3 regions of the Mesorhizobium sp. 10J20-29 genome follow, and region 3 is predicted to be linked to each of the others. Evidence: predicted binding sites of a transcription regulator. Region 3 holds the regulator's gene; each other region holds the start of a gene.
The links. The regulator PhoB, encoded in region 3, activates phosphate uptake and scavenging genes when phosphate is short. The targets are predictions, from matches to a motif close to TGTCATNNANCTGTCAT.

Region 1: the regulator PhoB is predicted to act here: its motif matches at 4,059-4,075, upstream of ppk2 (polyphosphate kinase 2).
Region 2: the regulator PhoB is predicted to act here: its motif matches at 2,339-2,355, upstream of ACT2BZ_RS06635 (DUF2794 domain-containing protein).

Annotation. Positions count from the first base shown of each region.
Region 1 is NZ_CP199156.1:2,470,214-2,475,404, reverse strand. It holds gene ACT2BZ_RS11885 (cisplatin damage response ATP-dependent DNA ligase) at 1-222, shown strand, start outside; gene ACT2BZ_RS11880 (hypothetical protein) at 229-1,380, opposite strand; gene ACT2BZ_RS11875 (Gfo/Idh/MocA family protein) at 1,475-2,524, opposite strand; gene ACT2BZ_RS11870 (ThuA domain-containing protein) at 2,535-3,320, opposite strand; tRNA gene ACT2BZ_RS11865 (tRNA-Thr) at 3,492-3,567, shown strand; gene ACT2BZ_RS11860 (hypothetical protein) at 3,715-3,939, shown strand; gene ppk2 (polyphosphate kinase 2) at 4,117-5,031, shown strand; gene ACT2BZ_RS11850 (dipeptide ABC transporter ATP-binding protein) at 5,053-5,191, opposite strand, start outside.
Region 2 is NZ_CP199156.1:1,380,868-1,386,058, reverse strand. It holds gene ACT2BZ_RS06650 (ABC transporter permease) at 1-209, shown strand, start outside; gene ACT2BZ_RS06645 (Bax inhibitor-1/YccA family protein) at 459-1,238, shown strand; gene ACT2BZ_RS06640 (N-acetyltransferase family protein) at 1,339-1,893, shown strand; gene ACT2BZ_RS06635 (DUF2794 domain-containing protein) at 1,934-2,326, opposite strand; gene ACT2BZ_RS06630 (DUF1223 domain-containing protein) at 2,718-3,458, opposite strand; gene acnA (aconitate hydratase AcnA) at 3,607-5,191, opposite strand, start outside.
Region 3 is NZ_CP199156.1:805,367-810,557, reverse strand. It holds gene pstC (phosphate ABC transporter permease subunit PstC) at 1-323, shown strand, start outside; gene pstA (phosphate ABC transporter permease PstA) at 320-1,633, shown strand; gene pstB (phosphate ABC transporter ATP-binding protein PstB) at 1,648-2,463, shown strand; gene phoU (phosphate signaling complex protein PhoU) at 2,504-3,211, shown strand; gene phoB (phosphate regulon transcriptional regulator PhoB) at 3,236-3,925, shown strand; gene ACT2BZ_RS03920 (FG-GAP repeat domain-containing protein) at 3,931-5,191, opposite strand, start outside.

The DNA of each region.
Region 1 (5,191 bases), 1.7 Mb from region 3:
GTGCGCGACAACACGATCGAGCGCTTCGGGCCCGTGCGCTCCGTGCGCGCCGACCGCAAGCAGGGGCTGGTGCTCGAGGTTGCCTTCGAGGGCCTGAACCGCTCGACGCGCCACAAGTCCGGCGTCGCCATGCGGTTCCCGCGCATTTCGCGGCTGCGCTGGGACAAGCCGCCGAACGAGGCGGACCGGATCGAGGTGCTGAAGGCGCTGCTCGATGCCTGAGGTGGGCTATTCTACGACCGAGACGCGGATCTGGTAGATGTCGACCGCATTGCCCTCATTGGCAAAGTCGGAATTGATCGCCAGCGAACCGCCCGACCCCGGACGGCCCTCAGGCAGTTCGACATCGAAAAGATACTCGGCGCGCTCATAGCCGACGACGTAGCGACGTCGCCCGCAGTCTCCGAGCTCGCCGAAATCGCAGCTGATCGAGATCTCCGTCTCCTTGCCTTCTTCCGCCCGCGCGACGATGTCGAAGACGACCTTGCGACCGGCGATCTGCTCCAGAATGCCCTGCCCGACGTCGAAGATGACGGAGGCGCCGCCGCTCGATCTGATGCTCAGGTAAGGGCCCGATTCATCCTCGCTCACTTCTGCGGTGGCGCCGGAGGGCGCATTGACGGCCGAGGAATCGGCGGGCGCGAAAACGGTGATCCAGTTGCGGCGATCCTGCGCGGCTCCCGCCTCCGAAAGGCCGGGGGGCGTGGCGTCGGGATCGAAGTCCTCGCCCTCCATGACCATGGGCGGGTTATGCACCGAAGTGTCGATTTCGGACGGCAGCTTGAACAAGCCGACCTCGAAAGCCCACCAGCCGGCGATGGCAGCCGCGGCGAAGAGTGTGACGGCGACGAACATCGCAGCCAGCGGCCGACGCCTCGGGCGGGCGCGCCGCTCGTCGCGGTCAGGTGCGACCTCGGCGCCAGGCAGCGCAGACTTTGCGGCTCCTGGACGGGGGGCCGGCGCAACGCCGATATCGACGCGGGGCTCGGGTCCGGCAGCAGGATTGACGGCACCGCCGTTTGACGGCCGCTCGAGATGCACGGGCGGTGCAGCAGCCTCGGCGCGAGCGGGCGCCTTGCGGTCAGGTGAGACCTCCGGCACGGCGGCCCCGGGCTGCGGGCCTGCCTCGGTTGCCGCGGGTTCCCGCGAATCAACCGGCTCCGGCGGCAGGGCCGGCATGAATTCCGATTCGATGCTGGTGATGCGTGCCTGCAGGTTCTTGCGACGCTTGATTGCGACCTCGACCGTCAGGTTCGGCTGCGACTGCGTGGCGCGCTCCAGCGCGGCGAAGGCCGAACGGTACACCTTCTCGCGGAAGGCGCGGTCTTCGGCATTCCCCTTCTCAAGCGCGTTGCGGATCGCCTTCTCGATCGGATCCAAACAATTTTCCCCATTGCGGCAGTTCGCCTCGGTGATCGTTAGCCGCCGCGGCGCAATGAGGCAACGCCTTGCCGGTCGAACAGGCGATTTTCCGCTAGTCGATCGCGATGCGGCAGCCTGAGGCGGCACTTTCGAAGGCGGCGTCGATCAGCCGCTGCATGTCGGCGGCGCGCCGGAAGGTGGGGTCACCATTGACGCCCGAGGCCAGCGCATCAGCGAATCGGCGCGCGTTGCGGGGCACAGGAGGCGGCGCCAGCTCGCGCCAGCGGGCAGGCTCGACATCCGCGCCGAGGCTGGCGGAGAGGTGCGACGCCTGGCCGTCGGTCTCGACCCTGAGGGCGCCAAGCGTGCCGTGCAGCGTCAGCGAGAGATCGTTGGTGTGGCCGGTGGCGTAACGGGTCGCCACGATGGTCGCCAGCGCGCCCTTGCGAAAGCGCGCCGTCATGGCCACGCTGTCATTGGCGTCGAGCACGTAGTCGCCGATGCGCTCGCCATCGGCCTTGGGGAAGGTGACCAGCTCGGCCTGCAGGCTGGCGAGATCATCGGCCGCGCCGAAGCTCGCAAAATCGAGGATGTGAATGCCGACGTCGCCCAGGACGCCGGTCGAGCCGTGACCCGTTGAGAGGCGCCACAGCCACTGGTCCATTGTGCGCCAGTCACCCCAGGCCTTGCTGACCAGCCAGCTCTGGCGGTAGGCGGCCTCGACATGGCGCAGTTCGCCGATCTCGCCGGCCTCGACCATGACCCGCGCCTGCTGCAGCGCCGGCGAATTTCGGTAGGTGAGGTTCACCATGTTGACGACGCCTGCTGCTTCCGCAGCCTCCGTCATGGCAAGCGCGTCTGCATGGTTCGGCGCCAGCGGCTTTTCGCAAAAGACGTGCTTGCCGGCGGCGAGGATCGCCAGCGTCGTCACCTTGTGGGCACCGTCGGGCGTCGCGTTGATGGCGGCATCGAAACCGTCCCAGGCAATTGCCGCCTTGAGGCTTTCGAAATGCTGCGCAATCTTGTGCCTAGCGGCGAAGGCCTCGGCCTTGCCGGGGAGGAGATCGACGCAGGCGACGATCTCGCATTCGGGAATCTTTGCGAAATCCTCGACATGGGTGCCGGCGATACCGCCGGTGCCGAGCAGCAGCAGACGATTCATAAAATGGTCCTCAGCTCAGACCCTTGTCGCCATCGGCATGGAGACGGGCACCCTTCTGCACGATCTTCTCCTTGGCCGAAGCGACCGGCACATTGGGCGCCTCGGTGATCGCGGACCAGGCCGGCGCCGGGTTGTGCGCCCAGCGAACGGCGTTGCGCAGCACCTGCTGGACGCCTTGATTGTGATAGATGGCATAGGTCTCGTGCCCTGGCGAGAAGTAGAAGATGCGGCCGGCGCCGCGCTGCCAGGTCATGCCTGAGCGGAACACCTCGCCGCCTTCGTACCAAGATACGAAGACCGTCTCCATCGGCTCAGGCACGGCGAAGGGCTCGCCGTACATCTCGGTCTCGGCGATCTCGAGGCATTCGCCGATGCCCTGCGCGATCGGGTGGCCGCGGTTGATCGCCCAGACGCGCTCGCGCTCGCCGGCCTCGCGCCACTTCAGAGAGCATGGCGTGCCCATCAGGCGCTTGAAAATCTTGGAGTAATGGCCGGAATGCAGGACGATCAGGCCCATGCCTTCCCAGACGCGCTTCTGCACGCGCTCGACGATGTCGTCGGCGACGTCGCCATGCGCCGCATGGCCCCACCAGAGCAGCACGTCGGTTGTGGCGAGACGCTCCGCGGTCAGGCCGTGCTCGGGCTGCTGAAGAGTTGCCGTGGATGCCTCGATGGCCCCGTCGCCGGCAAGAGCGGCGGCTATCGTCGCATGCATGCCATCGGGATAGAGGGCGCGCACTTCCTTGCTGGTCTGCTCGTGGACATTTTCGCCCCAGACCACCGCTCGAATCGTCATGTTTCACTCCCAAAGCGCTTTGGGAGGCATAGTAGTGGGTGCAGGTGACGATGAGAAGGCGCCGCCGCGGCGTTCCGGTGAATTTTCAAATGGGCCACGCGCCCGCTTGAATTCGGCACGCAATGAAGCTATCACCCGCGCAATCCGTCGTAACGACCATGGCGGACGGCGGCCGCTTTAGCTCAGTTGGTAGAGCACATCATTCGTAATGATGGGGTCAGGTGTTCGAGTCACCTAAGCGGCACCAACAATCTCGCCAGACCTTCCATATCGCCCTCCACCGGATTAGGCTCCGTCGGCCTGTGGCTATCGCCCGGCCGAAATGAGCGTAGTATCCCGGGCACGGGGCGTCGCCCTCATTTGGCATCGTGCGGTCATACGGGGTAATGTGATCATGAGTGCTGCGGGCAGGATAGCGCTGGCATTTCTCGGCCTGGTGCTGGGTGGCGGTCTGGGCGGCGGCATCGGCCTCCTTGCCGGCCTTCTCTACACTGAACTTGCAGGCACCTCGGGCTTCGAGGGCTATTCCGGCTATGTCGTGGTCGTCTGGATGCTCGGCGGGATCCTCGTCGGGCTGATCGCGGGGCCCCTGGTCGCGCTAAAATGGTCACGGCGCTAGCAACACACAGCTTGGCCGTTCCGCCAGCCCGCCGGTCATTCGCCGAGACTTCATTACGCCTCACTCCCCCTGCGGCAGTTCGACCGACGGGCAGTTCCGCGCGCCTATCTCTGCCGGCTTGTCACATCTCTGTTGCAAAAGCCGGCTCCTTGTAGGGCCACAACGGGGACATGCGCCATGAACGACAGCCAGAGCTACGACCTCAACCGGATCAAGGACGAGATCGCCGACAGTTTCGACGAGGAACTGGAGGTGCAAATGGAGGAAGACCGGCTCGACGAGGTGGTCGCCGAGGGCATGTCCGGCCCGGCCGAGCAGACGCTCGACCGCAAGATCTACTTCCGCGAGCTGTTCCGGCTGCAGCACGAACTGGTGCGCCTGCAGGACTGGGTGCAGCACAAGCAGCTGAAGGTGCTGGTGATCTTCGAGGGCCGCGACTCGGCCGGCAAGGGCGGCGCCATCAAGCGCGTGACGCAGCGGCTCAACCCGCGCATCTGCCGCGTCGTCGCCCTGCCCGCGCCGACCAACCGGGAGAAGAACCAGTGGTACTTCCAGCGCTACGTGCCGCATTTGCCGTCGGCCGGCGAGATGGTGCTGTTCGACCGCTCCTGGTACAACCGGGCGGGCGTCGAGCGCGTGATGGGCTTCTGCACCAGGGAGGAGCTCGAAGAGTTCTTCCGTTCGGTGCCCGAGTTCGAGCGCATGCTCGTGCGCTCCGGCATCGTGCTCGTCAAATACTGGTTCTCGATCACCGACGAAGAGCAGCAGTTCCGCTTCAAGATGCGCATCCACGACCCGCTGAAGCAGTGGAAGCTCTCCCCGATGGACATGGAGAGCCGGGTGCATTGGGAAGACTACACCAGGGCCAAGGAAGAGATGCTGGCGCGCACCCATACGGAAGATGCGCCCTGGTGGGTGGTGCAGGCCGTCGACAAGAAGAAGGCGAGGCTCAACTGCATCGCGCACCTGCTCGAGCAGATCCCCTATGGCGACGTGCCCAAGCCCGAGATAGAGCTGCCGCCGCGGGTGCACCACGACGACTATGTGCGCCACCCGGTGCCCGGCGAAATGTACGTGCCGCAGCGCTACTGAGCGTTCAGGGCCGGGCCGCGGTCAGGCCGCGGCCTTCCTTGCCAGGCGCGCCTTGATCGAAGCGACGTCGGCGCGCGGCGTCGCGGCGAAAAGCGTCTTCGTGTAGTCGTGCTTCGGGTTGGCGAAGACCTCGTCGCGAGGGCCGTATTCGACGGCCTCG
Region 2 (5,191 bases), 580 kb from region 3:
GCCTTGCCACGGCAGTCTTTGCACTGTTTGCCGGCGGTACGGCCGCATGGTTCGTGGTCGCAAGGATCATGAACCTGCCCTCGAGCTTCATGCCGGAGGTGGCGGTGGCGACCGTCGTGGCGGCCCTGGTGCTCACCGTTGGCTTCGGCCTGCTCGGCACCTGGCGGGTGCTTGGCCACAAGGCAGCGCCGGTGCTGCGGAATCTCTAGCGACGCCCCCGGCAGAGACGCTCGCGAGCAGGCGCGCATTGGAAGGCGCGCCAATTCCGCTCATCTCGCGGTAATATTACCGCGAATTCACCCGGTCACGCATCGTTGCAGGGTGTTGCGGGTCTTGTCGTGGCGACCAAGAAGCATCATATTCGCCGCAGGCATGCTGGAGTCCCGCCAGCGGCGCCCGGGAATCCCTGCCAAGGGTTGCCTGACACCGGACGGGACAGAAGCAACATAGAGGAAACAATGGCTGACCTTCGAAATTATCAGGCACGCGCCGTGAACGTGGGCACCCACGCGGACGCGTCCATCGACGAGGGCCTGCGCGCCTACATGCTCAAGGTTTACAACCTGATGGCACTGGGCCTCGTCATTACGGGCCTGGCCGCGCTTGGCACGATTATGCTGGCGACGACCAACGACCCTGCAACAGCAGTTGCCACACTGGGCAACGGCAAGATGCTCACCAGCGTCGGACAGACTCTTTACGGTTCGCCGCTGCGCTGGGTGGTCATGCTGGCTCCGCTGGGCATGGTGTTCTACCTCAGCGCCCGCATCAACTCGATGACGACGTCCGCTGCGCAGACCGCGTTCTGGGTCTTCGCCGGCCTGATGGGCCTGTCGCTGTCGTCGATCTTCCTGGTCTATACGGCGCAGAGCATCGTGCAGACCTTCTTCATCACCGCGGCCGCCTTCGGCGCTCTGTCGCTGTGGGGCTATACGACCAAGCGCGACCTGACCGGCATGGGCACGTTCCTTGTCATGGGCGTGTTCGGCCTGATCATCGCGATGGTGGTCAACATCTTCCTGCAGTCGTCGGCACTGCAGTTCGCCATTTCGTCGATCGGCGTGCTGATCTTCGCAGGCCTCACGGCCTACGACACGCAGCAGATCAAGGAAATGTACTACGAGGGCGACAGCTCCGAAGTCTCGGGCCGCAAGGCAATCATGGGCGCGCTGCGCCTCTACCTCGACTTCATCAACCTGTTCACCTTCCTGCTGCAGTTCCTCGGCAACCGCGAATAGCCGCTGCCGTACACGCAGAAATCCGAGGGCGGCCCATGCGGCCGCCCTTTTCTTTTGGCCGGACCGCTGCTTTGATCGGTGAATCACTGACGAGCGCGACATGACCACCACACAGATCCGGCCCGCGTTCGCGGCGGACCTCGACGCGATCACCAAGATCTATGCCGATGCGGTTCTCAACGGCACGGCGAGCTACGAACTCGAACCGCCTTCGCTCGCCGAGATGACCAGACGCTACCGCACACTGGCTGATGGCGGCTTTCCCTACCTGGTGGCCGAAATCTCCGGACGGATTGCCGGCTATGCCTATGCCGGGCCGTTCCGGCCGCGGCCGGCCTATCGCTTCATCGTCGAGAACTCGGTCTATGTCGCGCCCTGGGCGAAGGGCAGCGGCACCGGCCGGTCGCTGCTCGAGCGCCTGATCGGCGAGACCGAGGCGCTCGGCTTTCGGCAGATGATCGCGGTGATAGGCGACGGTTCGCCAGAAAGTCCGTCAGTCAGGCTGCATGCGCGCGTCGGTTTCCGCCATTGCGGGAGGCTGGAGGGCTCGGGCTACAAGCACGGGCGCTGGCTCGATACGGTGTTCATGCAGTTTTCGATGAATGGCGGTTCGGAGACGCCGCCTGACGCCGAGCCGGGCCCGGTGAGGGCGTAGCAGGTCGCAGTCCGCTTGCTTGCCGGCGGAGCCGATCCGTTCAGGACCTGCCGCTGACCAGCTTCAGGCTCTTGTCGAAGACGCTCAGGACGCGGGCAAGCTCATGACCGCGCTTGAGAATCTGCCCGCCAGCCGCGACGACCGACCAGGCGCCCTGCCGGCGCGCGAGCGACGGATCCTTGATGATGCGGTAAAGCGGGGTCTCGGAGGTGCGCCGGAAGACGGAGAATACGGCGCGGTCCTGAAGATGGTCGATAGCATAGTCGCGCCATTCGTTGGCCGCGACCATCCGGCCATAGAGGCGCAGGATCTGGTCGAGTTCGCGTCGGTGAAACGTAACGGGCAGGTCCTGACGTTCGCGCCGCGCCTCATGGAGGCGGATCAGTATCCCGGAGTCTTCCCTATCCTCCGGTCCCGGGGCGCGATCCATCATCAGCGACCTTTCATGACAGTTGCCTGACAATCAAAGGTGACGTTTTCACGCTGCAATTGCAATACCCGAGGATGCAATCACGCAACGGCGCAGAATGGCAAACCAGCTGTTCACGCGACAGATACATTCTGAATTGATTGGTGATGTCACGCCACATTGCTGCCGTTATTTATCCGTGCTCACGCCCCAATGTCCGACGAATTTACTTGTGTTGCCTGAGACGGTTCGGTCCGGCACTGGCTCGTAAACCCCAAGCCCCCCGCCCACGGGTCTGAGTCGGATCGAACCAACCTCGGCTTCCTTCGGGAAGTCGGGTGCGACGATCCCAAAGACCAAAATGGCCGGTGTCAGTAGCAAGCTGGCGCCGGCTTTTTAGTATCCGGAAAGCGGTTCAGCTCGCTGGCTGGCCGATCATCGCTGCGCCGAGGATGGGACCCGGCAGGCCGCCCGGGCGGACCGACTGCAGCAGCACGGCGCAGCCGCCCTTGCGCAGGATCTCGCTCTTGGGGAATTCGAAACTCGCCGCCTTGCCGTGCCACATTCCCGCAGTCTGGATATCGGTGACCGGATTGGCGTAGTTGATGGTCTTTCCCCGGTTCTCGCCGCGCTGGATGACCACCGGGTGCTGCGGGTCGAAATAGACGAGAACGAGGTGGGCATTGCCCTTCTGGTTCGGCGCGGCATCGGTGTTGATGATGATGCTGTCGCCGGCCTCGCTGACGGCGATGCCGATCGGCAGTCCGCCGGCCTCGCGTGTCTTGCCTATGGCGCCAAGCACGGCGCTGCGCTTGCCGCCGTTGACATGGCTTGAGCCGTTGATGACTGCCTGCGGCGTGTAGACCGAGCGCTCTCCAAGCGATTTGCCGTACTGGTACTGCCGCTTGGTGTTCTCGGGGCTGCCGAGCGTGTCCTTCCAGCCGAGATAGTCCCAGTAGTCGACGTGGTAGCCGAGTGCGATGACGTCGCCGCTGCTGGCAAGCTCGTCGAGCACGTGGTCGGCGGGCGGGCAGGAACTGCAGCCCTGGCTGGTGAAGAGTTCGACGACGCCGGCCGGCCTCTGGAAATCACCGCCGAGCGATGGCGCGCACAGGGCGAGCAAGGTCGCGGCCGTCAACAAGATCCTGTTACGCATATGCATTGCGGCTCCGCCGATGCCGCCTCCCAGATGATTGCCGACCTGATTGACAGATCATCCGAACAACGGGAAGTCACGTTGCGGTGAAACCCCGGCCCGCCGCCCGAACCGCCGGGCCAGAGCCCGGCGGACAGGGATGCGGATGCTAGGCGGCGAGATCGCGCAGCACGTATTGCAGAATGCCGCCGTTCTTGAAGTATTCGAGCTCGTCGACCGTATCGATGCGGCACAGGATCGGCACGTCGACGGTGCGGCCGTCGGCATAGCTGATCTTCGCCACCATCTTCTGGCGCGGGCGGATGGCCTCCAGGCCTTCGATGGTTACGGTCTCGTCGCCGTTCAGGCCAAGCGAGGCCCAGGAGGTGCCGGCGTCGAGCACGAAGGGAACGACGCCCATGCCGACGAGATTCGAGCGGTGGATGCGCTCGAAGGACTGCGCAATGACGGCGCGTACGCCGAGCAGGTTGGTGCCCTTGGCCGCCCAGTCGCGCGACGATCCGTTGCCGTATTCGACGCCGGCAAAGATGACCAGCGGCACGCCTTCCTGGCGATACTGCATGGCTGCGTCGTAGATCGGCATCTCTTCCTTGGAGGGATAGTGGATGGTGTAGCCGCCCTCGCGCCCGTTCTCGCCCAGCATGTGATTGCGGATGCGGATGTTGGCGAAGGTGCCGCGCATCATCACCTCGTGATTGCCGCGGCGCGTGCCGTACTGGTTGAAGTCGGCAACGCCGACGCCGTGGTCGGTGAGGTACTTTCCGGCCGGCGACGCGGCCTTGATCGAACCGGCCGGCGAAATGTGGTCGGTGGTGATCTTGTCGCCGAACAGGCCAAGGATGCGTGCGCCCTCGATGCGGCCGATAGCGGCCGGCTTGCTGCCCATCCCGGTGAAGTAGGGCGGGTTCTGGACATAGGTCGAGTCATTGTCCCAGGTGTAGGTCTGGCCCTCAGGTATCTGGACAGCCTTCCAGTTGTCGTCGCCCTTGAAGACGTCGGCATATTTGCGCGCGAAGAGTTCGCGCGTGACGTTCTCGGCGATGAACTCGTCGATCTCCTGGCTCGACGGCCAGATATCCTTCAGGAAGACCGGGTTGCCGTCGCGGTCCTCGCCGAGCGGCTCGGTGGTTAGGTCCCGGGTCACGGTCCCGGCCAGCGCATAGGCGACGACGAGAGGCGGCGAGGCAAGATAGTTCGCCTGCACGTCCGGCGAGACGCGGCCCTCGAAGTTGCGATTGCCCGACAGCACGGCCGCGCCGATCAGGCCCTTGTCGTTGATGGTCTTGGAAATCGGCGCCGGCAGCGGACCGGAATTGCCGATGCAGGTGGTGCAGCCGAAGCCCACGAGGTTGAAGCCGATCTGGTCGAGTTCCTTCTGCAGGCCCGACTTCTCCAGATACTCGGCAACGACCTGGCTGCCGGGCGCCAGTGACGTCTTCACCCACGGCTTCTGCTTCAGGCCGAGCCGGTTGGCGTTGCGCGCCACGAGGCCGGCTGCCATCAGCACGCTCGGATTCGATGTGTTGGTGCAGGAGGTGATGGCGGCGATCACCACGTCGCCATGGCCGAGATCGAAATCCTCGCCCTCGACCTTGTAGCGGGCGGCGGCGTCGACCGTCTTCTTGTATTCGGTCTCCATAGCCTTGGCGAAGCCGGACGGGATGTCCTGCAGCGCCGCGCGTCCCTCGGGGCGCTTCGGCCCGGCCATGGACGGCACGACCTCGCCGAGATCG
Region 3 (5,191 bases):
CCGAAACGGTGCGTCGGGTGATCCTGCCGGCGGCGCTGCCAGGCATTGTCGGCGCGCTGCTGCTCACCGCATCGCGCGCCATCGGCGAAACGATGATCGTGGTGTTGGCGGCCGGCGTGGCGGCCAACCTGACCATCAATCCCTTCGAGGCGATGACCACGATCACCGTGAAGATCGTCAACCAGCTGACGGGCGATCTCGAGTTCACCTCGCCGCAGACGCTGGTTGCCTTCGCACTCGGCATGACGCTGTTCGTCCTGACGCTCGGCATGAACGTGTTCGCGCTCTATATCGTGCGCAAGTATCGGGAGCAGTACGAATGACGGACGCTGCAACGCACGTCGGAACCGCTGCCGTACCTGTGCGGCGCGACATCGGCATCAAGCGCAGGAAGGCGGCTGAGAAGCGGTTTCGCGCCTATGGCATCGCCGCGATAGCGACCGGCATATTCTTCCTGATCGCGCTCCTGTGGACGGTTTTCTCGAACGGCTACACCGCCTTCTGGCAGACCTCGATCGAGCTGCCGATCAATTTCGAGGAGAGCGTGATCGATCCCAGCGACAAGCGGGCGACCGATATCAATGTCCTGCTGAAGGCGAATTATCCGCGCCTGGCGCAGGATGCCCTGGTCGCAAAGCTCGGGGTGGATCCAGAGGATCGAAGCAAGACGCGCGATGTTGGACGCATGATCTCGAACGGCGTGCGGACGCAGTTGCGCGACATGGTCCTTTCCGATCCGTCGATCATCGGCACGACGCAGACTGTCTGGGTTCTGGCAACGGCTGACGTCGATTCCGCGGCAAAGGGGCAGGTCGACCTGGCCGTCGCGGAAGCACGGCGCAAGGTGTCGGACGAGCAGGTCGAGTGGATGCGGACGCTGCAGAAGGACGGCGTCATGAAGGAACGCTTCAACACCGGGCTATTCACCTTCGGCGCATCGAGCCGCCCGGAGACTGCCGGTGTCGGCGTCGCGATGATCGGCTCGATCTACATGATGCTGATTGTGCTGGTGCTGGCACTGCCGATCGGTGTCGCCGCATCGATCTATCTCGAGGAGTTCGCGCCCAAGAACAGGCTAACCGACCTCATCGAGGTGAACATCAACAATCTGGCTGCGGTCCCGTCTATCGTGTTCGGCTTGCTGGGCCTGGCTATCTTCATCAATTTCATGCAGCTGCCGCGCTCGGCGTCGATCGTCGGCGGCCTGGTGCTGACCCTGATGACGCTGCCGACCATCATCATCGCGACCCGCGCCGCGTTGCGTGCCGTGCCGCCGTCGATCCGCTCGGCAGCGCTCGGGCTTGGCGCCTCCAAGATGCAGATGGTGTTCCACCACGTCCTGCCGCTGGCCTCGCCCGGCATCCTGACGGGCACGATCCTTGGCCTTGCACAGGCGCTCGGCGAAACGGCGCCGCTGATCCTGATCGGCATGGTCGCCTTCGTGGCCGACTATCCGACGACGCCTTTCGACCCGGCAACCGCATTGCCCGTGCAGATCTACATGTGGGCAAACGAGGCAGAGCGCGCTTTCGTCGAGCGCACCTCCGGGGCGATCATCATCCTGTTGATCTTTCTGGCCGTGATGAACGTTGGGGCAATCTTCCTGCGCAGGCGTTTTGAGCGTCGCTGGTGATGGAGTAGAAAGACATGAACATGCTGACCGAAGCGGCCATCGAGGACAAGCTGACGCCTATGCTGACCGAACCTCCCATCAAGATGAAGGGCAAGGACGTTACCGTTCACTACAGCGGTAAGCAGGCCCTGTTCGGCATCGATCTCGACGTGCGCGAGAAGCAGGTCACTGCGCTCATCGGCCCGTCGGGCTGCGGCAAGTCGACCTTTCTGCGCTGCCTGAACCGGATGAACGACACGATCGACGGCTGCACGGTCGCCGGGTCGCTGACGCTCGACGGCGAGGATATCTACGATCCATCGATCGACGTGGTCGAACTGCGCGCCAGGGTCGGAATGGTCTTCCAGAAGCCGAACCCGTTTCCGAAGTCGATTTACGAGAACGTTGCCTACGGCCCCCGCATCCACGGCCTCGTCAAATCCAAGAGCGATATGGACGCGGTGGTGGAATCAAGCCTGAAGAAGGCGGCAATCTGGAACGAGGTAAAGGACCGGCTGCACGAGTCCGGCACCGGCCTGTCGGGCGGACAGCAGCAACGTCTCTGCATCGCGCGCGCCATCGCCGTGTCGCCGGAAGTCATCCTGATGGATGAGCCGTGCTCGGCGCTCGATCCGATCGCGACCGCCAAGGTCGAGGAGCTGATCGACGAATTGCGGCAGAACTACACGATCGTCATCGTGACGCATTCCATGCAGCAGGCTGCCCGCGTGTCGCAGCGCACGGCGATGTTCCATATCGGCTACCTCGTCGAAGAGGGCGCGACGGAGAAGATGTTCACCAACCCCGACGACAAGCGCACCCAGGATTATATCACCGGCCGGTTCGGCTAAGCCGCATCCTCCCAAGCGGCAGACCACGAGGACCTAGATCATGGGCGAACATACCGTCACTTCTTTCGACGACGACCTCTCCGGCATCCAGAAGCTGATCAACGACATGGGGGACCTTTCGGGGACCATGGTCAGAGGTGCGATCCGCGCATTGCTGCAATCCGATGGGGCGCTGGCGCAGCGGGTCGTCTCGGACGACGTGATCATGGATGCGCGGCAGCGCGAACTCGACGACCGGGCAATCACCCTGATCGCCAAACGGCAGCCGATGGCCCAGGACCTGCGTGCAGTCGTTGGTGCCATCCGCATGGCCGGCGATCTCGAGCGGATCGGCGACCTGGCCAAGAATATCGCCAAGCGCGTCAGCGCAGTCGGGCAGAGCCCGGCGCCGCGCAGCCTCGCGCATGGCATCGAGGGAATGTCCGAAATGGTGCTCAGCCAGGTCGACGGTGTCATCAAGCACTACCTGGCCCGCGACGCCGACGCCCTGCGTGACCTGCGCATCGACGATGAGAAGATCGACGTCAAGTACACGTCGGTCTTTCGCGAGCTTCTGACCTACATGATGGAAGATCCGCGCAACATCACCTCCTGCACGCACCTCCTGTTCTGTGCCAAGAACCTCGAGCGCATCGGCGACCACGTCACCAACATCGCCGAGAACGCCTATTTCGTGGTTACAGGACAACAATTGCCGGTATCCCGTCCCAAGCTCGACGAAACGTCGCTGTCGGTCTTGGCGGAATAGCGCGCTGGAAAGAGCATCAAGCCAATGATTGCGCCCAAGATCATGGTCGTCGAGGACGAGGAGCCGCTCGGCGTGCTGCTCCGATACAACCTCGAGGCCGAAGGCTACCAGGTCGAGATCGTGACGCGCGGCGACGAGGCCGAAATCCGCCTGCAGGAAAATGCACCGGACCTTCTTGTGCTCGACTGGATGGTGCCTGCCATCTCGGGCATCGAACTTTGCCGCCGCTTGCGCATGCGACCTGAAACGCAGCGGCTGCCGATCATCATGCTGACGGCGCGCGGCGAGGAAAGCGACAGGGTGCGCGGGCTTTCGACAGGCGCCGACGATTACCTGGTGAAGCCGTTCTCGACGCCGGAATTCATGGCGCGCGTGCGCGCCCTGCTGCGCCGGGCCAAGCCGGAAGTGCTGTCCAGCGTGCTCAAGGTCGGCGACATCATGCTCGACCGTGAGGCGCACCGGGTCTACCGCAAGAAGAACGAGATCAAGCTCGGGCCGACGGAGTTCCGTCTGCTGGAGTTCATGATGCGCCATCCGGGACGCGTGTTCTCGCGCAGCCAGCTGCTCGACAATGTCTGGGGCGAGACGATCTACATCGACGAGCGCACTGTCGACGTGCATGTCGGGCGCCTGCGCAAGGCAGTCAACAATGGCCGCATGCCAGACGTGATCCGCACGATCCGTGGTGCCGGCTACGCCATCCGCGAAGACTAGGCCTGCTACTCGGCCGGGTACCAGTATTTAGCGCCGGGCGCGTCGCGTCCGATGATGACGAAATTGTTGGCGAAGACCCGGTAGGGCGCGCTCCATTCCCCATCCGGCCATTTGACCCGGATCTCGGCGCGCTCCGCCGTGCCGACGCCGACGTGGATAAAGCCTGCATGTCCGGCCGCGTGGCCGCCGCCGACCTGAACGCTGCGCACATAGGTCTGGGTGCCCGATTTGACGTAAATGAGGGCGCCCACGGCGTCGCGATTGACGTCCTTCTGTCGCAGTTCGATGCCGACGAAGTTGCCCATGGGCCGAGCCAGGTCACCGGCCACCGCACCGCAGTTGCGGAACAGGCTGGCCTTCTGGCCGCGGTTGACGACGAGCAGGTCGAGCATGCCGTCCATGTTGAAATCCTCGACGATGGCTCCGCGTCCCTTGGTGGGCAATGCGATGCCGGCGACATCGCCGGCTTCGGCGAAGCTGCCGTCCCATTGGCCGATCAGGAGGTTGTCCGGATCGTTGGCGGCGAAATCGGGCATCTGCTCGACATTGCCCTTGGCAATGAACAGGTCGAGCAGGCCATCATTGTTGAAGTCGGCGAACTCGGAATGCCATCCGGTCGACGGCTTCAGGTCGCCGCCGGTGTAGGGGCGATGCGCGGTGGCGCCCTTGTCCCAGGCAACGTCCGTATAGACCGGCCGGTTCTCGTCCGACTCGTCGTCGAGCTTCTGCAGCTTGGTGTCGCCCATCGACGTCAATGCGTACTCGGGCGTGCCGTCGCCGTCGATGTCGCCCTCGGCGATGCCCATGCCCCAGATCGTCAAATGCTGCCAGCCGTCCGCCTTGCCGTAGAGCCGGGGCGGATTCTCCGGCTCGACCTTCCACAGTTGCTCCTCGCCACCGCGATAATACTGGCGGTCGTTGGTGACCCTCAGCGAGGGCGTGCCAGAGCGGTTCCAGTCGGTAAACAGCATCGACAGCGCGCAGTAGCCGGGGGTCAGCGCGGAAGGCTGCGAGTAGTCGGGTCTGTCGCCCGGTTGCGGGCGGGCGAGAACATTTTCCTCGCAGGTGCCCCAGGGCGAACCGGGAGCGGCACGGTCGACATAGTTGCCGAAGGCAAGGGTCGGGTATTTCAGGCCTGCTTCCCAGGTCGCGGCGAAGGCCGTCGTCCAGGTGCGGCCGCCATCGAGCGAGAGCTGCCTGTTGGCCTTGGTGAAGCTACAGCCCGGACCGCCCCTCAGAACAATGTTCTCGCCGAGCCGCAGGAGA